4 regions of the Sporomusa termitida genome follow, and region 1 is predicted to be linked to each of the others. Evidence: riboswitches for the same ligand, from Rfam matches in the RefSeq annotation. Region 1 holds a riboswitch; each other region holds the start of a gene.
What was found. A riboswitch is a leader RNA that binds a small molecule or an ion and turns the genes downstream of it on or off. The one in region 1 is predicted to bind cobalamin.
Positions count from the first base shown of each region.

Region 1 (7,377 bases):
GATGACGCGAATGATCCAGATGCCGGCAATCGTGCTGTACATCGGACTTTTCGTATCACCTGCCCCCTGCAGTGCTCCCGCTATAACCAGACTTACGGCTGTAAACGGCTGGGCAAAGGCATCAATCCGCAGCCCGATGGTCACCATATCGATTACCTTTTGCTCATTCGTAAACAACGGTCCCGCCATAGCCGCAAAAGCAAAATAGAGAATGCCAACAATCCCCATAAAGACGGCGGCAACACCCATGATGACGATTCCGTAATGATAAGCGTCATTTTTACGGTTAGCACCAACCTGATTGCCGACAATTGTTGTTGCCGCCACAGCAATTCCGTAGCCTGGCAGAAAGGCAAACTGAGAGATAATTCCGCCAAAAATAAAGGACGAATAAGCATCTGTTCCCAGCCGTACAATCAAACCGGCATAAAATAACTGCCCTAACCGCATAATCAGCCTCTCTGTAACAGCAGGGCCGGATATCTGCAATAATGGCCGGGTAAACTGACCTGCCCAGCCCTGGGCTAAAGTAAAAGCTATTTTTGACTTTTGAATATAAAAATAAAGTGCCAATACGCCAGCCAGCCGCGCAATCGTTGTAGCCCAGGCGGCCCCGGCAATTCCCCAGCCCTGCCAGTCGCCGCTACCAAAGATCAACAGATATGCTAAAATGATATGCAGCAAATTTACCCACAGGCCGACCTTCATTGGGGATGTCGTATCACTGGCGCTGCGTAGTATACTGCCCAATATCGTCATCAGGGAAATCAGCACAGACGGGATGGCCACAATCTGAAAATACTTTATTCCCACCTGCAGAACCTCAGGCTCAGTTCCCATATAGCGAAGCAAAGGTTCAGCAAATACTAATGTGACAACACCAAAAAACAAACCTAATAAAATAGCAAGCCAGGTTGATTGTCTGGCGATGGCTTTGGCCTTGCCGATATCTCCGGCCCCGAGGCAGCGGGCAATCAGTGAGGAGGACCCTATTCCCATCGCCATAAATACCGCAATATAAATGGCTACGATGGCATTGGTCACGCCCACGGCGGCAACTTCCTGCAAGCCGATTTTAGCAACAAACAGGGTATCAACAAACCCAACAATATTTAATAAAAAATTTTCGATTACAGTTGGCACAGCCAATGTCAATACTACCCGGACTTTCTCTTTCCATGTTTCGCTACTGACCGAATTAGGCATTTGCAAATCTCCCGGCCTTCATAGTATCATCCCAGTCCAGACTTACTGGGTTAAACGCCTGGGTTCAGACTTTGGCTTTCAGCCATATCCCCCCACGGGGGATATTTTAATTAAAAAAATTATCCTGCCCTTCAGGATTACAGATAAGAAATACGGCTTACCGTTAGCCGCTGCTGCCCTTACCTGGCACAAGCTAACGGTAAGCGGAAAAACCATAAAAATGCCCTCTTACAGATAATAAGCAAAGCATTTTCCTGGTTAATACAGGCCTGTATTTTGCGCTTGTCGGTTATAATCGTTTTTCCATATGTACAATCTCAAAACTGCCGCCTTGATCAAGGATAATTTCAAACCCCTGTTTCTGCCAAAAGTTAAAGCCTCCGGGCAAAAAGTGATGGGTATGCAGATACAGCATTTTATACCCGTGCTGCCGGCAAAAGTCAGTCATTAGTCCGACAAGCTTTGAACCAATTCCCTGGCGTCTTAAACCGGCGTCAATGTAGCAGCGTCCCACTTCGGCGGTTGCGGGCAGATGGTAGCGGCCCTTGAGCAACTCGATTCTGTCATTGTAAGCACAAATCGCTGCCGAACCGACAACAGTTCCCGCTGGTGTAAATACCGCCCACATGTTGCAGTTTTCCGGTTCAAGGTAGGTTTTTCCCAGTCCCCAGACATCGTCAGTAATGGCCACCTGACCTTCCTGGTGGAATAAATCCCGCAGCTGCTTTAACAAAAAGTCCTGTACAGATGCTATGTCTTCAGACCGAATGGGACGGATTACTAAATTCTGCGTAGTCAAGCAAATACCTCCCTATAAGTGTTTAGCCGTTACATTCTTTTTGCAGGTCTACGGCTGCCCGCCTTGTTAGGCTTTAGCCGTCAATTGGGCAATTCTCCTGTTCAGTCCTGGCAGATAAGCCCACAGGAAAAGCGAGCGGCCCAGACTGAATACGATAAACGCCAGCCAAATGCCATGGTTGCCCAGGGTGGGAACGGCCAGCCACAGGCAGATGAAATAAGTGATCAAAGAATATACCAGTGAATTACGGACCGGCGCCGCCGCCGTTGCCCCCACAAAAACCCCGTACAGCTCCAGCCCCCAGAAAGCGGCCAGGGGAAACAGGGCTAGCCAGAAACTATATTGCAATGCGACCTGCTGGACATCAGCCAGGGTGGTAAACATTTGAATCAGAGGAATTCTAAACATTACTATCATTGCTGCCAATACAACTGCGGTAGCGCCGCCCCAGATGGCTGTCAGCTTAACGGTTTTGCCATATAGCGCCTCATTTTTCTCGCCAATTGCCTGACCTACCATAACAGTACCGGCATTGGCAAATCCGCTCAGGAAGTAGGCCATCACAAAATGCAGCTGCAATAAAACGGCATTGGCCGCCAGAATGGTGTCCCCGTACCGCAGGCCGTAAGCCGCCAGGCAATTGTAAACAGTCAGCAGACAGGCTGTTCTGATAAACAAATCCCGGTTTACTTTCATCATGTGGATCAATGCCGCCGGATCAACAATCATTTTTACTGAAAGCTTCGCCAGTGTAATAGCCCTGCTTTGTAATAAAATGGCTGCACTCAGCAGAAAAGCCGCAATCTCGGCAATCAGCGTTGCCGCCGCTACCCCCCCGGCCGCCCAGCCGAAGCCGGCGACAAACAATATTGCCAGCACCATATTCAGCACATTCATAAAAACCTGCAAAGCAAGCGAAAGTTTTACTTTCGCCATTCCCATCAGCCAGCCGACAATGACATAATTGCCCAGCGTAAACGGCGCGCTCCAGATGCGGATATGATAATAGGCGGCGGCAATCTCGCCCACTGTCTCATTCGGCGCCAGCAGGGTAAATGAGATCTGCTTTATCGGCCACTGCAGAGCAACAATCACCAGCCCGAGGCCAATAGCAATCAGCAGCGGCCTTAACAATGCCAGCGTAATCGCCTGTTTATCTCCGCTGCCGCTGGCTTGGGCACTAAACCCTGAAGTGCTGACACGTAAGAAACCCAGAACCCAGTATAATGTGTTAAAAATAAGCACCGCGATGGAAACACCACCAATGTAGGCGGCCTGCGGGAGCCTGCCCATAATTGCCGTATCGACGACCCCCAGCAGCGGTGTGGTTAGTGTGGCAATGGTCAACGGTATGGCCAGAGCCATGAAGTTTTTATGATCAGCCAGGCCAATCACAGTTGTTGTTTTTTCCTGCATTTGTGCTCCTTACTGTCGGTGTAATCAAATAAATATCCCAATGCATTGACTGCCTTGGGATAAAATAAGCACAAAAAAACTATTGCACAAATCTCCTCCCTATCGTTCGCAGGTAATAACGGTGATTGACATATAGGCAGTTCTCCTGGCTCTGGATCATCGCTCCTCCAAACCTTCCCAAAACAAAACGTTTCAGTGGCATTTCTTGGAATTGCTCTCCCATTACAGTGGCGGGACCGCGCCGGCTTTCAACCGGACTTCCCTATTAAGCCCTCTCGGGCACCTATATCGTAGTTATGGAGTTTTCAGCGCAGATAATGTATATAATTATGTAAGACACTTGTATAAAAGTATTGCATAAAAAGGCTAAATTTGTCAAGAGCCTGCTCCGCTGCCAATTAGTCATAACTATTTTCCGACAGATCAAAGAGACTTGATGACTTGGGGAAATATAGCCAGTGCTCTAATCATGTAAAAAAGACTGTATGTGGCCATACAGTCATAGAAAAATTAACTAGCTGCCTATACCTATATATAACGTAAAAACCTTGTTCTAGCAGCTACAAGCAGTTATCCTGACTTTATCATAAATTTGTCTAGAACTGCTTCAGGCCCCTGCCTTTTTGTACCTTTAACAAAGTATTAAAGCAATCAATAAGGTTAGAACAATCAGAATCACAAGCCCCAGCCATACCTGCCAGCTTTCAAAATTATGAATAGCTGCGAAACCATTTACAGCCCCCTTGGTTTTTCGGCCGACATCATCAATCGTAGTTTTAATTTTTTCTATATCCATCTTAATACCTCCATATTATGTTATTTTATTATATTCACATTGCATTAGAGCCGTTTGTAAAAAGTTAAAATTTTTTCGCGGGGAAAAAAGTCTCTGCCTGCCTTCCTAAGCAGGGAACAGCACCGGCCCAATCCCTATGAATGTGTGGGTTTGTCACAGGCTTTAGCACAGCCGCCAGCAATAGAGCCAATCAGTATATCAAGCGAGCCTATCCTTTGTCCGTGAAAGCATTTACGGTATCAGCCGCTGAACTGAATTTCAGTTACCGGCGCCAGCAAGAATAAAGCGGACATGACACTACACCTGCCTTTCTATTGCCTGCGACTCATGGTATAATGAAGTCACTGAAGGCATTACGGGAGGGACTTGGTGTGAGCGAGCAGTTAAATCAGATTCAATCCATGATGGAACAGCTCATCAAAATGGTAGGCAGTAATAACGCAGCCCTTGAGGAGCTACGCCAGGATACGAAGGCATCTGTTGAGGGATTACGCCAGGAATTGAAAGAGACGAAAGCCGAATTAAAGACCGACATAGCTGCACTTGACGCCAAGGTGGAACAATACGGACAAGTCCAGCAGCAGGACGTGTATCATCTTCTGGCGCATATCGACAAGAAAACTGACTCCATAATGGCCACCCAGACAACCCAGGGAGAATCCATTAACATCCTGGTCATGCGCCAATTGCAGATGGAAGCGGAAGTCGCCGCCAGCAAGAAAGCTAAATAGCAATTACGTGTACAGGGGCTGTCATACTAGAGTACCGGCTTCTATTCATTCATAAAGAAGATTAACCAATCGATGGTGTGCCCAAACTGCCAAAAATAAAAAAAGCTCCACATCGTGTGTGAAGCCTTAAGCTGGTTCAGCTCTCCGGTTCAATCCTCTTCCAGTTCATGTTGATGATATAAATAGTCCGTGTCCGGGGTCAGGCCTCACACTTCACACAATTGTTGCTTAATCTTCTCTGCCTGGCGTGGTGTCATCATGACAAAACCACAATTGCTATATCTTCCTAGCCTACAGCCTAGTGCCCACCTATGGCTAACTTCGATGACGTACTTCTATAATACATATTTCTTTTGCGAGTTCATTTAATTTTTCTGATATATTAACAATATGATTTTTATCTAAATTTGCATCCCACTCGTCTAACAATAGTAGTTGAAGCTTGCCGCTTCTTTTTATCTCATCTAATGACTCTATGGTTTTTTCGCCGGTGGATAAGTTTTTATTAGAACTGAATTCAAAAAACATATCAGAATGAGGCGGTAACAGGACAGCTTTTTCGCTTAACTGTTCCTTAATCAGGGCCAGAAGTGACGATTTTCCTGTACCATTATCGCCTCGTAGAGTAATTCTTCCCGGACTAAAGTCTTGAGTAATATCTTGTATGGAATTCATAGAAGCAATAGTAATAATCGTATTGTCTTTTTCAGCCTTAATCCGATTCCAGGAAATAGTGCCACCATTTATAGGTTCGGTAATAATCAAGGCTGATTTTAATCCCTCAAGCCGCGTTTTTAAACTATTCCAACGCGATGCATAAGCTACAATTGCAGTCACATGAAAAATGGTTATAACTTGCCGGGGAAATGTAGCAATAAGCATACTTAGGAATACTTCATTTCCTATATTTTGATATATTAACCACACCCAAGTACCAATTATCGGCAATAAGACAAGAAACATGGAAATTACGGTTGTCAGTTCACTAAAAAGTACAGATTTCAAAGCTGACGTATTCGCTTTGTTATGTTTATCGATAAAATAATTTTTCCATAAATGTATATTTAATTGATTGCCAATTAAAATGGAGTCCCAGGCTGGTAACAATGATTGCATCATAGCTGTTCGGTCTGCTTGGGCCTGTTTGGCGGAAGCAGTTACCAGCGGTTTTAGACTTTTAACAGCAATAGTAATTAACGGAATCGTTATGGCATAAGCAAGCATCAACTTTTTATCAATAATAAAACCAAGAATACCTATGTTAAAAACAATATTAAAAAGAGTAGTGAGTACACTGATAATAAACCCCACGAATTCATTGATTACCAACCATGCCTCATTATTTAAATAAGGCTGTCGTTCTTGTTTGAATTCGATATTAGTTCTTAATTGGGCTCTGCCCCTAAAAGAAACTGTAAACATATCAACATACTTTCTAAAAGAACTAAAAATAGCTTTGCTCTGAAAGTAAGCCGTTCCGGGACCTGGAATATATATTAAAGATAACGATAGTATAAATAGCACCAACCATAATGAAAAATCTTGTTTTAATACGACTGCTTGACTCAATTTAACTATCCATAAGGTTGAAGATGCGAGTATTGCTTGTAGGATAAGAATGCATAGTATCATTAAACAAAAACTTTTATTAACAAAAATAAACATATTAAATTTTTTCATTTTAGGCATGTACTCCTAACCAAAATAAAAAAGTTCTTTACTGCCAGCGAGCAGCATAATCTATGGGATTGAGTTTTCAAGTTGGCAAAGCTGATTATTTTGCGATAATCTTTTGATTAGTTTATAACTTTGATAATATAATGGCGGTTTTTGCTGTACCAAGTTATTGGTTTATATTGAATATTCTTATATAATTTTCCTTCCTGAAATTATAAAATATTACTGTTATTGTCTAATTATTTAAATTTAATAATAGAAAATATAATATTAAAGTATACTCCTATCTTGACGTCAAGTTTATCCTAGCTTTGCGTCAAAATAGGGTCATTTTTAATCTTCCTGCTACATTTTTGCTACACTGGCTTGAAAAATGGCTCGAAAAAGCCAAAAAATAAAAAGGCCTGCAATTCTGCAGACCCTTGATTTATCTGGGGTTATCGATATTTTTTATCTGGTCGGAGCGACACGACTTGAACGTGCGGCCTCTACCACCCCAAGGTAGCGCTCTACCAAGCTGAGCTACGCCCCGACATTTGTCTGCCAGGATTTACATGTTATGCTGCCTGACTGACAAAGTCTATTTTACTCAATTTGGAGGCAGTTGTCAACATGTTTAATTAAATATTTTATGGAAACTACGGACAGGGTTATATTGTAAAATCATTAAATAATGACTGCACCTTGTTCATCAATGGCTAGAACCTGGTATCTTGCCGGTACCTTATGGATATTAAATGCTTTGACCATTG
Region 1 covers NZ_CP036259.1:2,198,127-2,205,503, forward strand. The annotation lists gene SPTER_RS10135 (MATE family efflux transporter) at 1-1,206, opposite strand, end outside; gene SPTER_RS10140 (GNAT family N-acetyltransferase) at 1,496-2,005, opposite strand; gene SPTER_RS10145 (MATE family efflux transporter) at 2,072-3,421, opposite strand; cobalamin riboswitch at 3,540-3,723, opposite strand; gene SPTER_RS24715 (hypothetical protein) at 4,053-4,217, opposite strand; gene SPTER_RS10150 (hypothetical protein) at 4,589-4,948, shown strand; gene SPTER_RS10155 (ABC transporter family protein) at 5,264-6,628, opposite strand; tRNA gene SPTER_RS10160 (tRNA-Pro) at 7,081-7,157, opposite strand; gene thrB (homoserine kinase) at 7,292-7,377, opposite strand, start outside.

Region 2 (7,377 bases), 1.8 Mb from region 1:
TGTGAGTTTTGGTACAACCTACCACGACACACTGAAAGCAACTATTGAAGCAGTTGAAAATAAAATACAGGCTGAATTCCCTGATTATGAAGTGCGCCGGGCATTTAGCTCCCGGATTATCATTAAAAGATTAGCCGAACGTGACGGTATCAAGATTGATACTGAGAAACAAGCGCTTGACCGCCTCAAAGCCGAAGGCTTTACTGAAGTTATTGTACAACCTATGCAAATTACCGCCGGTGAAGAATATGAGCTGATTAAAAGTGCGGTGGCCCATGCGCAAGCGGCTAAAACCTTTGAAAAGCTTACAATTGGCAGACCCCTGCTTTACTATATGGGCCAGGAAGACACCACCGATGATTATCAGGCAGTAGTCGAAGCATTAGCAACCCAATACCCGAAACTTAAGAAGAATGAAGCTGTCCTGCTGCTGGGCCACGGCGGGCTCCACCCTGCCACTGCTACCTATCCTGCCCTGCAGGAAAAACTACAGGATGCAGGCTATAAAAATGTATATGTTTATACTGTAGAAGGCTATCCTACCCTGGAAGGTACGATTGACAAGCTGAAAGCCAATAAAGTCAAAAAAGTAACCCTGATGCCGTTAATGCTGGTAGCCGGCGATCATGCCGTCAATGATATGGCCGGTGACGAAAGTGATTCCCACAAAACTCAGCTTATTGCCGCCGGTATTAAAGTTGACACCTATATCCATGGCTTAGGCGAAAATGAAAAAATCCAGGATATCTATGTTCAACATATAAAAGATGCGATTGATGAACTTAATAATCCTGAAGCTAAAAACCATTAAAAACAGGCAAACTGTAAAAACACATCTCCAATGTTTTTTGGAGATGTGTTTTGCTTTGCATATAAAAAGCAGCATAAATAATACAAGCAGGTTATTGTCTTCCTGATGCAAGCAAAAAAGAAAAAAATATCTGAAAATTACGGATTGTTGGAATATATGCAAAATCCCGCGGAAACTATTGACAAGCTTCTTACTGTTCGATAAACTAAAATCGAACCTGTTTTGTAATTTAATACTGTTGAGTTGGGTGCCCAATGGGCTTAATAGGGAAGACCGGTGAGAAACCGGCGCGGTCCCGCCACTGTAACGGGGAGCAAGCTTAAGATATGCCACTGGGGATAAGATTCCCGGGAAGGTTTAAGCAAGCGATGAGCCGGAGCCAGGAGAACTGCCTAGCTGACAATCGCCGTTAGAGACCCACGAGGTATGGGGAGGGGATTACAGTTAAGCGCGTATCTTCTCGGGTATACTCAAGAAGTTAGCGATCTGCTGAATTCACTCCTGGTATTAAGTACCAGGATTTTTTTATTGCCATATTGTAGCTATACCCCCGTAGGCCCTGACCATGCGGGGGACGGTTTAAGGAGGGAAATGAAGTGTCACAATATGTTCCAGCTAATTGGCCGGTTGACAAACTTAATTGGTCAGCGCGAGGTTGTTACAGGTTATCGGACTGTGTACCTAGTGGTAATACTTCCATCCTGAAAACATATGAAACATTGACGTTAAACAGAGCGCAGAGCAAAAGTGTGCGGTTGCCCTTATCAGCGGGTAAGGGCTGAGTCTAAGTCATATGCTTACCGGCTTACGCCATCGAGTAGCTAAAAAATAAAAGCTTTAGAGGCAGATGCCAACCTTTCGCAGGCGGCATCTTTCTTCTTCCGGCACAGTAAAGGATGTACATATGCTACAGCTTGTAAATTTGTCAAACTATACGACTGATAATGATCTCATCAACAATAATGGGGAATGTCTGCAGAGATTTTTGCATTGTCACCATTTAGACGGCATTGAGATGATGTTTTGCGGGCCGTTGGATGAAACTCTCCATAAAAAAGAATGGATCCATGGCGTTCATCTCCGCTTCTGGCCCTGGTGGCTCGATTTTTGGCGTGGCGATCAGTGTGCATTATTAAAGCAGTTTGGCAATGAGGCTGCTATCAGGGACTGTTATGGCGGTATAACCAGGGAAGAGTGGCTTACTGTTTACCGGGAGAACATTATGGCCGCCAAGCAGGCGGGAGCTAAGTATGTTGTGTTCCATGTCAGTCATGCCCGCATCTCCGAATTGTTTACCTGGAAATTTCATGCCTCCGACCGGGAGGTAATTGAAGCAACGGTAGAGGTTATTAACGCACTCCACAGCTCGATACCTGCAGATATGACCCTGTTGTTTGAAAATCTGTGGTGGCCGGGGCTAACCTTGCAGAGCAAGGAACTGACAGCGTATCTGCTGGAGGGCGTAGCTCACCGGAATGTTGGCATTATGCTGGATACGGGGCACCTGATGAATACCAATCCGGCCTTACGAACCCAGGCCGAGGGCATTGACTACATTCTTAGAACAATATCCCGGCTCGGCAGCTACAGCCAGTATATTAAGGGGATTCATCTGCATCACTCCTTGTCGGGCGAATATATCAGGGAAAGTCAAAACAGGCGGCAGCACCAGGAGCAATATTCAATGACTGAACTTATGCATCATGTACTTAAGATTGATGAGCATCTACCGTTTAGTGTGCCCGAAGCAGGGCGCATTGTGGATTATATACAGCCTGACTACCTGGTACATGAGTTTATGAAAAATACAATGAGTGAATGGATTGAGAAAATTAACTGCCAGCAACAGGCATTAAGCAGGGTGAGGTCAGATATATGAGATATTTTCAGATAATCAAACCGATCGTATTTTTACTCTGCCTATTGCTTTTGTGCGCAGGCTGTGCTAATCAGCAGAGACCCCAGGCCGAGCCGTCGGCGGCCGGCTATGAGGTAAGAGACGGCCAGGGAAATGTACTGAAATTGCGGGGGAAACCCCAGCGGATTATATCTTTGTCGGTCAGTACCGATGAAATTCTGCTGGGCCTGGTACCGTCAGGGCGGATTGCCGCCCTGACTTATCTGGCAGATGACGGCGGCCTGTCCAATATTACCGAACAGGCTAAGGCCGTACCGGCGAGAATACGGGCTAACCCGGAAGTTGTCATTGCCCTGCAGCCTGATCTCGTGATTGTGCCGGACTGGCAGCCGCTAGAGTTTGTGCAGACAGTCCGGGATGCAGGTTTTCCCGTCTATATTTATCAATGGCCTAATTCCATTGAAGAAATCAAAAACGTAATTTTGGAGATTGCCCGGGCGGTCGGCGAACCGGAGGCGGGAGCGAAGCTGGTTGCCGATATGGACAATACGCTGGCCGAGGTTGTTGACAGGGTCAGGCCGATACCTGACAGCCAAAGGCCGGTGGTGGTCCGTTTTTCCCTGATGGGTGGCAGTGACGGTAAAGGCACGACTTTTGACGATATCTGCCAGTATGCCGGCGTGAAAAACGGGGCCGCCCTTGCCGGGCTGGGGATGAATGATATATTGTCCAAGGAACAGCTGGTCAAGGTGAATCCTGACATACTGTTAATGCCAACCTGGGATTACACCGGCAAAACCGATATGGCGCAATTTGCCGCCGATATCCAGAATGATCCGGCCCTGCAGTCGGTTAAGGCCATTCGCCGGCAGCAGCTTGTCTCAATACCTGAACGGTATTTGGTTTGTACATCGCAGTACATAGTTTGGGGTGTAAAAAACCTGGCCAGCTATGCCTATCCTCAATATTTCCCTGAGAAGTAACGTAGTGGTCCGCCTACATTGAAAGCGTAAAATAATTCACGGGAATTTTTTCGCAAGACGAGGCGGAGGAGGCGCACATATCGGACATATGTAAGCCGACGACAACGAAGTATGGCGGAAAAAGGCCCATGAAGTAATTATGATTTCAGTGTAGGCGGACCAGTAGTGCCGACAAGGGAAAATGCAAGCAGCAGTGGGGGAAAACCATATGGGAAACATAATATTTTTAACGAATATTGACCGCCAACACAGCATGCTGGTAAAGGCAAGCCGCCGGCTGCAAGAAGCAGGCCGGCTAGCCAGCAACATCGACATTGTTTTTCTTAACGACAGTATGGTATGGGGACCGGAATGGCAGCAGCGCTTCCGTGTCTGTGACGTCGTGCTGTTTTCCTGGATGGGGATGGGGCGGGATACGCACTTTTTGCAAAAGGCCGGCGATTTCCTGCGGCAAAAAGGGATAACCCATACTATGCTGGCAACTGAACCTCAGCCCGAAGACACTCTTTACGGCGTAACAGCGGCGGAACGGGAACAGCTGCGCCGGTATTTAGTCTATAGCGGCCTCGATAATTATTGTAATTTCTGTTTGTACCTGAGCAGCCGCTATGGCCGGGATACCTGCGAATTCCAACAGCCGCAGCCACTGGTATGGAACGGTATTTTTCATCCCCGGGCCGCCGGCATATATACGGATGTTGCCGAATACCGGCAGCACCATTGCCAGGCAGGCCGCCCGACGATAGGCCTGTTGTTTCCGCGGGATGAATGGATATGGGCCGATCTGGCGTACCCAACAGCGCTTATTGATGAGATTGAGGCCCGGGGCATGAATGTAATCGCCGCGTTCAGCCACTGGGCGCGCAGTGCTGAGTTTGGCGCTCAGGGGATCGATGACGCTTTCAAAAGCTATTTTTATGATGATGGGTTGCCCGGCATTGATGTGCTGATTAATACATTTAAGTTTTCCTTGACGGTCGGCCGGCCGGTGGAGCCGGATTTTTTACAACAGCTGGGAGTGCCGGTTTTGCAGGCCTATGCCCTATTGCGCTCCCCGGCAGAGTGGGACCGGAGTAGTGAGGGTCTGACCCCCATGGAGATATCCTGCAGTATTGCCTTGCCGGAATTCGACGGGGTTATTCACTCTCTGCCTGTGGCCGGTAAAACACAGGCAGCCGATGGAATGACCAGCTACGAAACTATGCCTGAACGCATCAGTCAGGTTGTGCGTAAAGCCGGCAAGTGGGCTAACCTGCGCCGCAAGCCCAATCGGGAGAAAAAAATTGCCGTTATTTTTCATAATTACCCGGCTACTAATGCCAATATCGGCAGTGCGCAAGGCCTGGACTCACCTGCCAGTATCCGGCTGCTGCTGGAACGGATGGCCCAGCAGGGATACAAGGTGGATCATATTCCCGACGACAGCAGGGCGCTTATGGAGGAATTGCTGGCGGTGGCCACCAATGACCGGCGCTTTCTGACGGATAGCCGGATTGCCCGGGCGGCGGGCAAGGTAACCACCGGGCAATACCGGGAATGGTTTCAGGGCTTGGAGCCTGGGACCCGGACGCAGCTAACCGAAGACTGGGGCCAGGCTCCGGGCGATGTTTTCCATTATGAAGGCCAGCTGCTTGTTCCGGGCCTGCTTAACGGCAATATTTTTATTACCGTACAGCCGCCGCGCGGCTTCAGTGAGGACCCGGGCAAGCTGTATCATTCGCCGGACTGTGCGCCCACCCATCACTATTTGGCGTATTATTACTGGCTGCGGGATATCTGGCAGGCCGACGCGGTTGTCCATGTCGGCACCCATGGCACCCTCGAGTGGCTGCCCGGCAAAGCGGCCGGGCTTGCGCGGACCTGTTACCCGGATCTGGCTATCGGCGATTTACCGAATATTTATCCTTTCCTCATTACTATCGTCGGTGAAGGTATCCAGGCTAAACGGCGCGGCGCCGCCTGCCTGATTGGTCACCTGACGCCGCCGGTGAGTCAGGCCGGCACTTATGATGAACTGGCTGAGCTGGAGAAGCTGCTTGATGAATATTGCCACTTTCAGCAGAACCAGCCGGCCAATGCGGAAGTGGTTGCCGGCCAGATCAGGGAGCAGGTTATTGCCGCCAATCTGGCAGCAGATGTCAGTCAACAGCCGGATGAGGCTTTCGGCAAATACAGCCAGCGTCTGCATGTCTATCTCACCGACCTCAAAAATATGCAGATCAGGGTAGGCTTGCATGTTCTGGGCTGTCCGCCCCAGTCGGATTCACTGCCGGAATACCTGCTGGCTCTTACCCGGCTGGCCAACGGGACCGTACCATCCCTAACGGAAACCGTGGCGGCGATTCACGGCTATGACTATTACGAGCTGCTTGCGCATAGCGGCAAACTGGTGTCTGACGGCAGCAAAACCTATGGCGCGCTGGCCGCTGAGATTTGGCAGCAGTGCCGCGAGGCTGTCGGCCGGCTGGAGGAGCATGATTTTGAACCCGCTGCGGCCGAGGCGGTAGTAAACCTTGCCTGGGCTGCCGGGGCCGGACCAGAGGCTAAAGACCGGCTGCGGCAGATAGCCCGGTATATCTGCACGGTATTAATACCAAACCTCTATAAGACAGAACAGGAGCTTACTAACCTGCTGGCGGCGCTGGGGGATCGTTTCGTCGAGCCGGGGCCGGCCGGGGCGCCCACAAGCGGAATGGCCGATATTTTGCCGACTGGGCGCAATTTCTTCGGGGTCGACCCGCGAACCCTGCCCACGGCGGCAGCCTGGGAACTGGGAAAAATGCTGGGAGACAGTGTTATTGAGCGGTTTATTGCCGAGGAAGGCCGTTATCCGGAGAATATTGGCATGGTCTTTTGGAGTGGGGCCAATATGCGCAGCCATGGCCAGTGTATTGCCGAATTCCTGTATTTGCTGGGGGTGCGGCCGGTATGGCAGCGAGGCAGCCGGCGGGTTGCCGGGCTGGAAGCCATCCCCCTGGACGAGCTAAAGCGGCCGCGGCTTGACGTTACGGCCCGGATCGGCGGTTTATTCCGCGATTCCATGCCGATGGCGGTTAAATGGATGGATAAGGCGGTTAGTCTGGTCGCCGGCCTGGAAGAAAGCAGCGAACTGAATTTTGTCCGTAAGCATGTATTGGCCGATGCCCGGCTGATCAGTGAACAGGGTCTTGACAGCCAGACGGCCTGGGAACAGGCCTGTTACCGGCTGTTTGGCTGTCCGCCGGGCAGTTATGGCGCCGGTGTCAGTCATTTGTTAGAGGAAAAGAACTGGGAAACTGTCGATGACCTGGCAAGGGTGTATGTACGCTGGGGCGCGCATGCTTACGGTGCCAAAGCCGGCGGCGTTTTCGTGCCTGAACTTTTCAGCCGGCGGCTGGGCTCACTTGATGTTACGGTCAAAAATGAAGATAACCGGGAAGTCCATATGCTTAATTCCGATGATTTTAATTCCTATCATGGCGGCATGATTGCGGCTGTCCGCAGCCTGAAAGGGAAGGCTCCCCGCTCGTACTGCGGCGACAGTTCCAACCGGCAGCAGGTGATGCTGCGGAGCCTTGATGAGGAATTCAAGCGTCTGTTTCGCGGCGAGGTTATGAATCCCAAATATATTGAAGGTATGAAACAGCACGGCTATAAAGGGGCTGCCGATCTGGCCGGGGTTGTGGCCCATTGCTATGAATGGGATGCTACCAGTGGGGTTATGGCCGACTGGATGTACCAGGGAC
Region 2 covers NZ_CP036259.1:354,512-361,888, forward strand. The annotation lists gene SPTER_RS01645 (sirohydrochlorin cobaltochelatase) at 1-811, shown strand, start outside; cobalamin riboswitch at 1,040-1,221, shown strand; gene SPTER_RS01650 (TIM barrel protein) at 1,716-2,690, shown strand; gene SPTER_RS01655 (ABC transporter substrate-binding protein) at 2,687-3,652, shown strand; gene cobN (cobaltochelatase subunit CobN) at 3,861-7,377, shown strand, end outside.
Region 2: linked by a shared signal. The riboswitch ahead of SPTER_RS01650 (TIM barrel protein) and the one ahead of SPTER_RS10145 (MATE family efflux transporter) in region 1 are both predicted to bind cobalamin.

Region 3 (7,377 bases), 1.9 Mb from region 1:
TGTGAAATTAGCATAACACCTCAAGAAATGATTGTCAATCCTTAAAAAATGATTGTCTGCAATTATCACTCTATTCTAAATTTATCATGCGGCAGCATCCGCCACTAAAGGCCTGTTATGCCAAATCGATCCATCATTTTACATCCAGCGACTTATAATAAAGACGCTTACTTTCATACATGCGTTTATCAGCCTCCTGAATCAGGCATTCCAGACTGACTTCGCTGCTCGCGGCGGCGCCAATGCTGACACTGAGAGTCAAATCAGCATACACATTAGCAACAATGCCCGGTTGCCACCATTTGCTATTGCGTTGTATCCGCTTAATAATAATCTGTGCTTCCGGGAGAGAAACCCCCGGCAGCAGCACAACAATCTCATCACCACCATAGCGAAAAGCGCGGTCGTCACTGCTGATACTATTTTTCACAACCTGAGCAGCAGCCTTAATTAACATATCACCGGCCACATGCCCATATTGGTCATTGACAAGCTTTAGGCCATTAATGTCAATCATCAGCAGTGTAACCGGCGCCGGCTGCTCTGCGGCCTGCCGGCACTGCTCTGCAAAAAACCGGTCAAAGGAATGGCGGTTCAGTAAGCCTGTCAATTTATCATACTCGGCCAGGTACTGGACTTCCTCGTGCAGGCGGGCATTCCTAATCGCAATCGCAGTCTGGCTGGCCAGTGCTTCCAGAAGCTCCAGCCGTTCCTGCGACTCCTCACCCGGACTGGTTCTTTCAATATATAATATCCCCAGTAAATCACGCCGGTAGATAAGCGGGACATAATATTTTGCCAGCTTGCCCTGTTCATCAGCAGCCATGACTGTCCGCAAAGTACTGTAAACCTGGTTTGCCGCCTCACGGTAACCCTCCTGGCCTTCAATCGGCTCACTGCGGCTGTACTCATGCGTATGCATAGCCGGGATACCGTCGTTGGTTTCACTTGATAAATAAATTTCGGCCTTGTTAACCACCATCGTCTTTCTTATAATCCTCAGGATGCCGTCAATGATCTCGGCAATACTTAACGAGGAGGTGATGATCTGGGCTGCCTGATACAAGGCGGCCTGCCTTTCCAGGGCGGCATTCAGACTGCGGGCCACTTTCTCCCGCTCGGTCACATCAATTGTGACCAAAACAGTGCCGATAAACTTACCACTGGCATCCGTTACCCGTGAATACCGGTTCTCAATAAACCGCCCATTACGGCCCATTAGGCGATACCATGCCTTTTTTTTACCAGCCCGCAGCTGCCCCAGCTTGTCCTCGAGAATTTTTCGCCGGTGCTGGGGATAACTGTCTAAAAAGTTTTTACCTAATAAAGTACCTTCAGGCAATTGCCGTATCTGCTCTGCACAGGCATTACAAAATACAACTGTATTGTTTTTATCCAAACAAATGACCCCTAAATTTGCTATATTCTCCAGGTAATGCCCAACACTGCCGGCAGATAAAACCAGCTGCTGCTTTTCCTGTCTCGCTGCCTGGCCGGCGCCCATCCTGCCGGCAGCAAACATAGCCGGTTCTAATGCCAAAAAGGCTTTTACCAGAGCCCGGTCGAACTGACTGTCAGCCGCCCGTTCCAGCTCACCCATAGCTTCATGCCAGCTTCTTACCTGCTGATAATTCTGGATTGTCGTCATAACATCAACGGCTTCGGCAATATGAATGATCCTGGCTGGCAAGGGGATTTCCAAGGCTTTGAGTTTATTGGGGTAGCCATTGCCATCATAACGCTCGTGATGGTGCAGTACCCCGGCAATAAGCTCCCGCAGCTCTTTGGATCGCAGCAGCATCTGGCTGCCATAGACCGGATGGCGCTCCATTTCATTCCGGTCATACGGATCATAAGTACCCTGTTTATATAAAACCTTGATCGGTACATTTATTTTACCAATATCATGCAGCAACGCCATTGCACCAATATTCACAATCTCAGTATCACGGCAGCCGGTCGCTTGGGCCAGCCTAACCGCATAATATGCCACCCTTTGCGAGTGGTTAAATACAAAATTAAACTGATGGGATAAGATGGACAGATAGAAATTAAAATCTTCCCGTTGTCCCCACTCTTGATAAACGCACTTTAATAGTCCGTTGTCCTGTGTGGTAAAACTCATCTTCGCACACACCGCCTTATTATGTTAGCTGTATTTACAAAGCATACCGGATGTTTTTCCCGCTTCGGTACATTGATAAACAGGCAGCACAACTGATGAATCAAGCTGGCAGCTTGTATTTTCCCAAACAAAAAACTCCCGCTGCTTAAGCCGGGAATAGTAATAACAGTTTGCCAAAACAAAACTCCTGGTACCTCATTATACCAGGAGTGAATTCAAGCGACGCAATGAGTCTGTAACCAAGCGCCTACTGTAATCCCCTCCCCATACCTCGTGGGTAAAAACGGTGATTGTCAGCTAGGCAGTTCTCCTGGCTCCGGATCATAGCTTGCTTAAACCTTCCCAAGACCAATTATCCCAGTGGTATATCTTAAGCTTGCTCCCCGTTACAGTGGCGGGACCGCGCCGGTTTCTAACCGGACTTCCCTATTAAGCCCCGCAGGGCACCCAACTCGCCGTATGTAATTAAGTTGATGACAATTTTAGTATAAGCTTTATTGTAAATAGTGTCAACAACTTAGCCTATTGCGTAATTGCTGGTAATTTACTGTTTTATTTTATTGTTTTCAGCATACAAGCAATGCTATTGCTAATTGACAATTACTGCAAAACAATTTATATTTAAACTAGTAGCTTGAATCATGAAGATTCAAACACTCCGGTATGAAACCTAAGGGATAATTCCTTGGACTTCATGCTTTTTTTACATTATCAGAAAGTTTATCCCCTGTCTGATAATATTCAGAGCCTAAGGCTTCTGCCGGCGCCTAAAGGACTTTATTAATTTACATAGCAGGAAGGATGACAAGCCATGTGCAATACCAAGTTTTGGACTGAGGCCTGGCAGGAAGCGCGTGAGAGTTCCCATCAGGCCCCAAGTTATGGCAACAAACAAGGCTGGCAGCAGTTTTGGAATGATTTTGCCGAGCAGTACGCCCTGCGCAACCGCCAAAGCCGGCCGATATATAATGCAATTATTGACGGCTTAGTTGCCGACGGTGTAATAACCCCGGCCAGCACAGTACTGGACATAGGCTGCGGAGCCGGTACCTTTACCTTGCCGCTGGCCGCCAGGGCCAAACAGGCAACAGGGTTGGATACAGCTGCACAAATGCTGTCTGTCCTGCAGTCCGAGGCCGCTCACGACAGGATTTCCGACCGGATTACGGCCCTCCAGGCCGACTGGCTGGACCTGCCGGCCGAACCTGCTTATGATGTGGTGTTTGCCGCCAACACTACCGCTATTAACGATTATGACAGCTTAATGAAAATGAATGAACTGTCCCGCGGTACCTGCTGCCTGATCGGCTTTGCCGGCACCTATCACATCAAAGTGCGGACACTGTTATGGGAGCACCTGATCGGCACACCGCCTGAGCAAACGGCGTTTGATATCCAATACCCGTTTAATATCCTGTATCAGGACCGGTATCTGCCTAATATTAAATTTTACAGCTACCGCCAGCGCTACCGGGAGACACTGGCTTTTATGATTGAATATTACACCAGTTATTTCAAGCTGTTTGGTCTGGACAGCCCGGAGACGTCAGCTAAAATTACTGAATTCCTGGCTAACCGGTCAGTGGAAGATTACTGCACCGAACTGATTAACTCGACTATCGGCGTGCTGTGGTGGCGGGCTGACCGCAAGACCACAGTACTGGAATAACAGGCTCAGCTGAATGGCAGCAGCTCCAAACACACAAACAACCCGGCACACAACCGGGTTGTTCTTCTTTACATGATTAGTTACTAAGTTGGCGTTACAAGGCTACCAGGTCTTGCCTAGAACAAGCTCGGTTACCCTGGCAATTGCCTCTTTAATAGAAACCACCAGCGGCCGGCTTTCAAGGCCAACGATATCGAAATGGCTTTGATTTACCGGCACCAATACCTTATGCGCATCACAAGAGGCAATTACTTCGGCAATTTTGGGGGTGATCTCCCCCATTAAGGAATTAGGAATTATAATACCAATCGGACCTACTACAATATTTGCCTTGCGGATTGAAACGACCACGGCATTTTCACCGGTAGCGCCACGCATCGCTCCGGCCCGTACCATATTATTGGTCGCCAGTGCATTTGTCCCCAAAGCAATAATATCTGCTTTTTGACCCAGCTGTGACGTAAGCTGGGTCACCAACTGCACACCAAGCCCCCCGCCCATACCATCAATAACTGCAATTACCATACAGACCCTACCACCTTCCACAAAAATGGACGATTGATTATTAATTCGGCAATAAATTGAAAATTCCTTCGTTATTACCGGGAACCACTACCGCTATTATACCCCTCAAAGTAAATTAACCATCAAGACAACTGCAACAAGCAGAGCCTTCATGGCTGTTTAAAAAATCTATAGAAGATAAAAGTATTGCCGAGCCCAGATAAACTGCCGCATTCTACGGCAAACGATAATTTCAACTATCGTTTAATATCTTGAATTGTACCAAATTTCACTAATTGTGTCAATTAATTATGCAAAAAATCTGCAAAATATTTGGTTATAAAAAACAGCTCCGCATTTGACAGTATTGGACAAATAACTGATAATATAGTTAATTTGCACTAAAAAATTTAAAGTAAGGTACAAATCTTATCGTGCCCGGTAAATTACCGGGCCAATCCTTACTCTGGATCCAGAACATTGCCGAGGAGGAAGAGAAAATGACTAACCGAGCTGCCGACTACCAGAAGGCTGTTGAATTCCACGGCCATTGCTGCCCAGGACTTACCATTGGCTATCTGGCTGCCAAAGCCGCCCTTGAGCGCCTTAATGTAACCCGGGCCAATGACGAGGAGCTTGTCGCAATTGTTGAGTCTGACGGCTGCGGCATTGATGCTGTTCAAGTGCTGCTGGGCTGCACCATTGGCAAAGGCAACCTTATTTACAAAGACCATGGCAAACAGGCCTATACGATCGGCAACCGCCAGACAGGTAAAGCCGTACGGGTTGCGGTGACCGGTGAAAGCAGCCCCCTGTCCCCGGAGCAGGAAAGCCTTAAAAACACAGTGTTTAGTGGCCAGGCCACAATCGAGCAGGAGACTGCCTGGCAAAAAATCCAGGAAAAACGAATTGCTCAGCTGTTGGTTACCCCCTTGGCAGACCTGTTTAAGATTACGGATGTTGAGCTTACACTGCCGCCAGAGGCCAAAATCTTTAACTCTGTCATCTGTGCGTATTGTGGTGAAAAAGTTATGGAAGCCCGGGCCCGTTTAAAAAACGGTAAAATCGCTTGTTTAGCCTGTACCGAAGAATACAGCCGGGGATGGTAAATTTGGACAGTCAGCTTGCGGACGAGCCGTTAAATAATGTCCGGTTTTGGGATAGAGCCTGGCAAAACGCCAATAAAAAGGCTGGTCGGCGCCCGCCTGACCCTAAGCTGTGGCAGGAATATTGGAACAGCTTTTCCAGCCGCTATGCCGAACATAATGAAACCAGCAAAACAGTCCACCAAGACATCATTGCCAGGTTGGTTGCCCACGGGACAATTAAACCAGGCGATACACTGTTGGATATTGGCTGTGGTCCCGGCACCTACGCCCTGCCGCTGGCAGCATATGATGTTAAAGTCACCGGCCTTGATACCTCCCCGGGTATGCTGGCAGCCTTGTCCGGCCAGGCAGGAAAAGCCGGTCTGGAGAAAAACATCACTCCTTTGCTGGCCGACTGGCAGGACATTGCCCCGAGTCCGGCCTATGACATAACCTTTGCCGCTAAGAGCCCGGCTATTAATAACTATGACAGCCTGATGAAAATGACGAAAGTAGCCCGCAGAGTCTGCTGCCTGATCGGCTTTGCCGGTAAACATGATATTAGCTTACGCCGTCTCTTATGGGAAAAACTCTTGCAGGAGCCGGCACCGGGGCCATCCTTTGATATCATCTATCCGCTTAACATCCTGTATCAGGAAGGCTACCGCCCCAACCTGACCTTCACCACTTACGGTCAAACCACGCAGGAACCGCTTCCCTATCTGATTGATCACTATATCAGTTATTTTAGCGTACTGGGCGTTACCGGCGCTGAGACCGAAAACACGATTCGCACTATCCTTGCAAGCATCGCTATTGATGGTTATTGTGCCGAAACATCGGAAACAACTGTTGGTATTATGTGGTGGCAGGTATAAGCTCTGCACATTTATTGGACTCTTGTTGCTACATTTCCCGGGAAATGACATTAATCGACCGTAAGACTTACTCTTATTCTGGTCAAAATACTTTTCGCAGCTAAATACGGATAAGGGCTGGCATTATTCTACAGATACTTCTCAGCTTACCTCCCTTTTCCTCCGGAACAATGCCAGCAAAAGCTGTGATTAATCGCCAGTCCTATTCACAAATGCGGCTATTGCAGTAACCACAGTTGATAATGTGCTAATTTTCCTCGTAAAGATACAACGGCAAAATGAGCTTATTTTGCCGTTTACAAAATCATTCGCTATATGCTTAGGCTATCAAAAGCATATCGCAAGAAACCTCTATGTTTTCCGGGCCTTGATAAAATAGCAATCACTGTCATCAATCCTGCATATTACCTCGTACCCAGCCCCGGTCAGCCATTGGCTTACCGTCTCCCCGCAGGCCAGACGGTCTTCTTTTACCGCGGCGCTGGCCTGATGAACGGCATTTACCTGCTGGCGCGACAGATCATGCATGATCGTCAGCATACCCCCGCTGTTAAGTGCATTACGAATATGCTGCAAAAACAGGGACTTGTTTTTAACATGCGGAAAAAAATTAAAACAAATCACATGATCAAATCCAGGCGCCGTTGAAAAATTCATGATATCGGCAACAACAAACTCAATATTCCTCAGGGCCGCATATTTAGTTTTGGCCTGCTGCAGCATATTGGCAGAAAAATCGACAGCTGTAATTTGCCCCTCATTGCCAACAACCTTGTGAATATACGGCAACAATACACCAGTCCCGCTGCCGGCATCAAGCACTCTGGATCCCGGCGCTATCCCGATCAGCTCCACCAGTTTGCCGATCTTACCGGCATCGGCTGCCCGTGTTGCATCCCACTGACCGGCAATGCGGTCGAAAAAAAGTTCATCCCCCATTGCTTTTCACCTGCCTCACAGGGTACTACTTAACCCGAAGTTTTCATTAACCGCAATTCCTCTTCCAGCCTGACTATACCTTACTGTTTTGAGCCAGACTGATATAACAGGAACGGCCTTTTGTTCGGCCCCCACCTTATAACTTCTGCCCTCTCCCGGTTTCACAGCCCTGTG
Region 3 covers NZ_CP036259.1:346,477-353,853, reverse strand. The annotation lists gene SPTER_RS01640 (diguanylate cyclase domain-containing protein) at 134-2,125, opposite strand; cobalamin riboswitch at 2,409-2,591, opposite strand; gene SPTER_RS01635 (class I SAM-dependent methyltransferase) at 2,937-3,794, shown strand; gene SPTER_RS01630 (DUF3842 family protein) at 3,897-4,319, opposite strand; gene SPTER_RS01625 (FmdE family protein) at 4,799-5,407, shown strand; gene SPTER_RS01620 (SAM-dependent methyltransferase) at 5,410-6,264, shown strand; gene SPTER_RS01615 (class I SAM-dependent methyltransferase) at 6,616-7,203, opposite strand.
Region 3: linked by a shared signal. The riboswitch ahead of SPTER_RS01640 (diguanylate cyclase domain-containing protein) and the one ahead of SPTER_RS10145 (MATE family efflux transporter) in region 1 are both predicted to bind cobalamin.

Region 4 (7,377 bases), 360 kb from region 1:
CGCATAAGGATGACTGGCATCCACAAGTACCTTGATGGCCCGGGCACCGATAAGCTGCTTCATGTCTTCCAGGGCCAGTTGTCCGACAAGAACACTAAGACCTGGAGCTTCAGCCAGATTGCGGCCGTAATCACTGATTACCGATACAACAACCGGATAACCCATTGCCGTCAGCTTCGCTGCCAGTTCCCGGCCGTCAAGAGTTCCGGCCAGCACCAGAATCACAGCCGGTAGCCCCGGGGGGTAATCATTTTCCCATCAGCTACATAAGTCTGGCTGTTGCCAATCAGCACCAGGGAAAACATATCAATATGCTCATTCGTAAAACCGTCGAGAGTTGACAGCGTCATATCCTCTTTGTCTCTGGTTGCATGATGCACAATGCCGACAGGGGTATTCGGACCACGATGCTGCAGCGTAATTTCGCGCACTGCCTCAATTTGACTTGTTCGCCTGATGCTTTTAGGATTATAGATCGCAATAACAAAGTCACCGGCTGCCGCCATGGCAATGCGTTTTTCAATAACCTCCCACGGTGTCAGCAGATCACTCAGGCTAATAACAGCAAAATCATGCATTAATGGCGCCCCCAGAACGGCGGCGGCGGCACTGACGGCACTGATACCAGGTACCACGACAACCTCCGGCTGCAGTGTGGCAGGATACTTGCCAACAAGCTCCAGCACCAGACCGGCCATGCCATAGACACCAGGGTCGCCGCTGGAGATTACGGCCACCTGTTTGCCGCTCATAGCCTGCTCTACCGCCGCCTGGCAGCGGTCAATTTCCTGCATCATCCCGGTACCGATCGTAGCTTTGCCTGCCAGCAAATCCTGGATCAGGTGTAAATAGGTGTCATAGCCGACAATTACCTCAGCAGTTTCAACCGCCTGACGGGCCCGGGGTGTCATATCAATTAAACTGCCCGGCCCTATTCCCACCACCGATATTTTACCGGTGCAATGGCAACAGTTACCTTGTGATACTTGGTTTTCGGCAACAGCAGGTTGCTGCTCTGTCCTGTTAGAATTGCTGCTGGTTCGCATACATTTCCCACTCCTATCGTTTCATTAACAAAATCAGATAATGCTAGTTTATTTTGTTCAATACATTGTGCCAGCTGTTCATTGTTGAAAAATTCAATCGGCACATCCAGCTGCTCGGCTGCTGCCAATAACCCGATTTCATGCTCTTTGACAATCGTGCTGCCAATAACGGCGACACTCTTAATACTACGGCCAATCTCGCTGCACGCCTGTTTGATCGCGGCCAGGACCTCCCCGCCGGTAGCGCCGCGGCGGCAGCCCACACCAACGGCCAGGCTGGCCGGGCGCAGATAGAGATGAGGCTTGTCAACAGCAAGCTGCCTGTCAGTGATAATCACCGCCGCATCATAGCCAGCCTTACAGGCCAGCTCATCAAGACCGGCCAGTTCAACCCCCTGCTTCGCCGCCAAATCAAGATAATGCTGGTACCCGGTTAAGGCTTTGTCAATCAAAAATACGACCCGGTCACCATTAACGATTGCCGAATTAATGGTTTTTAAAGCGGAAAAAGGCTCGATCTCCAGTTCAAGCTTAACTGCCAGCACATCAGCAGCCGGCAGGCTGGCAATATCGGTAGCGGTGGTAATAACGGCGGTTGCACCGGCGGCCGCCGCTATCAGCCGGGTTAAATCGTTCGCACCGCCAATATGACCTGATAACAGACTAATGACAAAGTTGCCGCCATCATCCATAACCACGACAGCCGGATCAATCCGTTTGTCCTGGACGAACGGGGCAATAACCCGCACAACAATACCTGTCGCCATGATAAAGATAAACCCTTCGTACCGGGGAAATATTTCATGAACCAAATCACTTAAGGACTGATAGGAGTGCGGTGAATTGATCGGATTACGCCCGGCCTTAACATATAAATCAACATCAGATCCCAGGCATGGCGCTAAACGACCGGCCAGTTCGGCCCCTTTATTAGTCACAGAAATGACTGCTAGCTTCACAACCTACCGCCCCTCCTGTGCCGGCCTGAACATATGGCCAAATTCAGGAGCATACAAGCGGGACAAAGCATAATCGGTATGTAAAACCTTACCCACAACAATCATGGCCGTACGGTCAATACCGCTCTCCCGGGCAACTTGCGCAATCGTGGCCAAAGTGCCGCGAAAGATTTTCTGATCAGGCCAGGAAGCCTTCTGGACGATAGCCACAGGCGTTTCGCAGGCATAACCGCCGTCGACAAGCTCTTTAACCACATCATCCAGCATATGAACACTCAAAAAGATACACATCGTTGCTTCATGGCTGGCCAGGGCCGCTAATTTCTCTTTTTCCGGAACAGGTGTACGGCCCTCCAGGCGGGTAATAATCACCGTTTGTGAGACATCGGGCAGGGTATATTCCTGTTTTAAGGCCGCCGCTGTGGCCAGGAAGGAACTCACCCCCGGTATAACCTCAAAGGTAATATTTTGGGCCGCCAGCGCATCCATTTGTTCCTGGATGGCGCCATAGATGCTGGGGTCACCGGTATGAAGCCTGACCACCAGCTTGTTGTCCTTAACCCCCGCCGTCATCACGGCAATAACTTCAGCCAGGGTCATGGAAGCGCTATTATAAATCACAGCCCCATTTTTGGCCAACGATAACAGCGCCGGGTTTACCAGCGAACCGGCATAGATAATAATATCCGCCTGACCTAAAAGACGCTGCCCTTTCACGGTTATGAGCTCAGGGTCGCCCGGTCCGGCTCCTACAAAAAATACATTCATTTCACTTGTGCTCCCTTCTTCTTCCCTGTTCATTGCTTCGACAGCTACCCGTTTTTACCACAGGCAATTATATAAATCGGATTAAGTGCTTTAAACATATTGCTGGCACCAGCCTGCTGGAGACGGGTAACCTGAATACAGCAGGCTTCAACATTGTACTCAGTCCGTTGCCGCATGCTGCCAAGGGCAGCTGCTAACGTCTCCACCGTAACCGCCGTTATAATTATTCTGCCGCCCGGCTTAAGCAAACGGTCGGCACCGCTGAGAATCTCAGGCAGCCTGCCGCCGCTGCCGCCAATTAAAATTACGTCAGCCGCCGGCAGCCCGGCCAGCGCTTCCGGGGCAGCACCTAATATGACTTCAACATTGGCAGCCTGAAATTTAGCGGCATTAACCTTAATTAGATCAACACCTTCCGGTTCCCGCTCAATGGCAATTACCCGGCCCCGGCTGGCCAGCAAAGCCGCCTCGACTGACAAAGAGCCGGTACCGGCACCAATGTCAATAACAGTATCAGCAGCACCAATCCCCGCTTTCGCCAGGGTCAATATCCTGATTTCCTGCTTGGTCATCGGGATACCGCCCCGGATAAACTCGCTGTCGGGAATTCCCAGCTTATGGTTCATGCCTTCACCACCATTACACTATGTTCAAAACCGGGTGTAGCCACCGTCTCGGCTAAAGTCAGCGCCGCTACCTCTTCATTATCATAAGACAAATTGGTGCACAGCCAGACACACGCCGTTTCCGGCCACCCCTGCGCTAACAAAATGCGGGCAATATGGCCAGGATTATGCTGAGGATCGGTTAAAATACCCAGTTTATAGCCCGGCCTGAATTTAAGCAGCTCATCAGCCGCCTTGCGGCCATGCATACTAAGCAAGGCCGCATCCTGCCAGACTTCGGCAAGACGGGCAAACGCCAGCTGCACCGAGCTGATGCCGGGGATAACCCGGATACGCGCAGGCGCGAACCGGCTCCTGAGCGCAGTCAGCATACTGTAAAACCCGGGATCTCCCGACACCAGCACAATTACATCCTGACAAGTAAGCTGCTGCCCGATAAAGTCAAGCACGCCCTGAATATCTTTATCTATAATCCGGCTAACCTGGTTGGCTGAGCCAAATGTGTCAAGCGCCCGCTGACTGCCCACCAAAACCTTCGCCCCGGCAATAATCCGGCTCGCGATAGGCAGCACATAATCAGGCGAACCAGGGCCAATGCCCACAACTACTATCTGATGTTCCATCCTAAATGGCCTCCAATTTCCCTGGCTGTCTGATCAAGCCCCAGTATCTCGCCCTTCAGTGTGACAATCACTGTCCCCACGGCCAAATCGCCGAACACATACCGCTCGGCCCGGGCACTGGCCCGCTCAGCCAACACCTTGTACACAGCCGTCATATCATAACGGGCAATAATCGGCATGACAGCCTCGGTCGTAGTGGAGGCCAAAACCTCCTCAACTGCGGCCTGAGGCGCGCCGCCGGCGGCCAGATAGGCGGCCAGCGTTTCCAGTCTGGCGTCAGCCATCCGGTTATGGGTATGAAATATGCCAGCCGATACTTTGACTATTTTTCCGAGATGACCGAATAAAAGCACCCGGCGCATGCCATATTTAACGGCATGCTCCAGCATATGCCCGATAAAGTTGCTGGTCTGAACAACAGCGGCGGCCGGGATACCATAGCGGTTGATTGCGATATCCTGGCCAATTTTTCCCGGGGCAAATACGATCTCATTATATCCCAAGGCCTGTACCACACTGATTTGCGGCACAAGCGAATTCTTAAACGCTTCTTCTGACATCGGTTCAACAATACCGGTAGTGCCGATAATGGATAAACCGCCAACAATCCCGAGGATTGGATTCAGCGTTCTGGTAGCCAGTTTTTCCCCGCCGGGTACAGAGATCGTCACGACCGCGCCCATGCCCGGCGGCAGGCACTCCTCAACAGCCCGGCTAATCATAGCCCGCGGCCCGGGATTCACCGCCGGCTCACCCACAGGCATCGCTAGCCCCGGCTTGGTCACTGTCCCGACTCCTTCACCGGCTTTAATCATTACGCCTGGCTCACCGCTTATCATAATTTCAGCTACAATTTTTACCCCGTTGGTAATATCCGGGTCATCACCGGCGTCTTTAATAACCCAGGCCGTACCACCGCCGGCAATTGCATAGCTGCCGGCCACTGGCGCTACCAGCGCCACCCCCTGCGGTGAAATTACCTCAACTGCGGCCACAGGCTGCCCTTTCCAGGCCATTATCGCAGCTTTAGCGGCGGCAGCCGCACAGGTTCCTGTAGTAATCCCCTTGCGCATCGGTTTGTCAGACAATAAAAAACCCCCTTGAGCAGGGGGTAAATACCAAACAAGATTTTTTTTGCCTGATTATTGTACCCACACCTGCCTATCTTCCGTAGGTCCCAGTACTTCATCTTTTTAAAACCGTGGAATCGTTTGCACGGGCCTTGCATATCGGCCATAGGTAAGGCGGCGACAACGCAGCAGGGCGGGAAAAGCTGCGCAAACTATCCTTGGTTTTGAGGGAGATGAAATATAGCGGCATGTGCCGGAACAGGCAGGTCTTCTGACTCTGGTTCATCGCGACCTTAGTAGTCCACCAAGCCCAAGCTAGACTTGACGGACTACTCGCCTTCCCGGTTTCCCAGTGGCACAAATTAAGCAGCATCCCCAATACAGTGGCGGGACCGTGCCGGTATTGCACCGGACTTCCCTATTAAGCGTGAAGCACCCGTTCCCTACACCTATCAAATTATTATTTTAGATTAATTCCCTATTGTTAAGTATTTTTCCTGCCGGTCGGTCGAATAATTATGAATTTTAATAGTTAGCCTCTTAATTACAAAAATTATGCAATTTTTTGCGAATTCAAACAGGATTTTTTTATACTAATGCGGAATGTTACACTGGTCAGACCATCATACCAAATATTTAATCTTAATTATGGGGGAGTGGAGAGTTTGAAAAAAGTGAGTGAGCATTGGCAACCAGCGCTTACAGCCTATGCCGACGGCTTCAGCCTGTTCTCAGAGTTTGAAGCAAGAGCCAAAAATGCAGCCGCTGAGGTTTTCCGGGTCAAAACAGCGGCCGACGCTACTGAAGTCGTTACCAGCCTTGTAAAGTACACTAATGCCCGCAAGATTGTAGCTGTTAACAGCCCGCTGCAGCAGGCAGCCGGCATCAATGCCGCCCTGGCCGGACTTGGTGTTGCTCTGTACACCGACCAGGCCGACATTGCCGAGCATGCGGAGAGCGCTGACATTGGCATCTCGGCGGTGGAATTTGCCATCGCTGAATCAGGCAGCGTCTGCCAGGATGCCATGGCCTTTGAAAGCCGCCTGGTCTCCATGCTGCCTCCTGTTCATGTTGTTTTTATGAACAGTGGTCATGTTGTGCCTGGCGTAACGGAAGCCATGGAGGTAATCTCCAGGGTATATGACCGTGGTTATATTAGTTTCATTACCGGTCCCAGCCGCACTGCCGACATTGAACGCGTGCTGACAATCGGCGTACATGGTCCCAGCCGTTTTATCATTATTGCCGTTGATGAAGAAGTTAACGGAGGTAATTATTAATGAATACGAACAACCGGAATATAAAAAATGAAATAGAAGAGAAACTGAACGATGATGTATTGCGCGGCGCCTTAGGCCGTTTTGCCGAGGCCTACCCCGTCTCCCGGGCCAAGGCTTATGAGAATGTAGCCGATGTCGAAGCCCTCCGTGAGCAGGTCCGGCAAATGAAGATGGGGACTGTTGCCGACATTGACAACCTGGCTGCTAAATTTGAAGCCGAAGCAACCAGCCGCGGCGCCAAAGTATTCCGGGCCCATGATGGTGAGGCCCTGAAAAAATATCTTATCAATCTCTGTCAGGAAAAAAACGTAAAGCGGATTGTCAAATCCAAATCCATGGCCTCCGAGGAGATTCACCTTAACCATGACCTGGAGGCGGCCGGACTGCATGTAAAGGAAACCGACCTGGGCGAGTGGATTATCTCCCTGGCCGGCCACAAGCCCTCCCATATGGTCATGCCGGCCATCCATTTAAACCGGGAGCAGATTGCCGATTATTTTTCCCGGGAACTGAAACAGGAAATTCCCACTGATATTCCCTTTATGGTCCAGGCAGCCCGTACAGCCCTCAGAAGTGAATTCCTTCAGGCCGATATGGGCATTTCCGGGGCAAACTTCGGCATCGCCGAAAATGGGGCTATCGGCCTGGTAACCAATGAAGGCAATGCCCGCCTGGTAACTACCCTGCCCCGTATTCATGTTGTTATCATTGGTTATGAAAAGCTGATCCCCACAATCAAAGACGCCGCACCAATCCTGCGCACCCTGCCGCGCAACGCCACCGGCCAGTTGATGACCAGCTATATGACCATGACTTCAGGCGTTACCCCGGTAATGGTTAAACAGGCTGGCAAATGGGTTGAACAGGAAAAGGAGCTTCATATAATCCTTTTTGATAATGGCCGCTTAAAAGCAGCCCGTGATGACAAATTCAAAGAAATCTACCAATGCGTCCGCTGTGCCTCGTGCCTGAACGTTTGTCCTGTATATACGCTGGTAGGCGGCC
Region 4 covers NZ_CP036259.1:1,836,701-1,844,077, reverse strand. The annotation lists gene cobK (precorrin-6A reductase) at 1-225, opposite strand, end outside; gene cobJ (precorrin-3B C(17)-methyltransferase) at 222-911, opposite strand; gene SPTER_RS08305 (cobalt-precorrin 5A hydrolase) at 932-2,005, opposite strand; gene cobM (precorrin-4 C(11)-methyltransferase) at 2,009-2,773, opposite strand; gene cbiT (precorrin-6Y C5,15-methyltransferase (decarboxylating) subunit CbiT) at 2,818-3,399, opposite strand; gene cbiE (precorrin-6y C5,15-methyltransferase (decarboxylating) subunit CbiE) at 3,396-4,022, opposite strand; gene cbiD (cobalt-precorrin-5B (C(1))-methyltransferase CbiD) at 4,007-5,095, opposite strand; cobalamin riboswitch at 5,337-5,560, opposite strand; gene SPTER_RS08280 (LutC/YkgG family protein) at 5,767-6,372, shown strand; gene ldhH (L-lactate dehydrogenase (quinone) large subunit LdhH) at 6,372-7,377, shown strand, end outside.
Region 4: linked by a shared signal. The riboswitch ahead of cbiD (cobalt-precorrin-5B (C(1))-methyltransferase CbiD) and the one ahead of SPTER_RS10145 (MATE family efflux transporter) in region 1 are both predicted to bind cobalamin.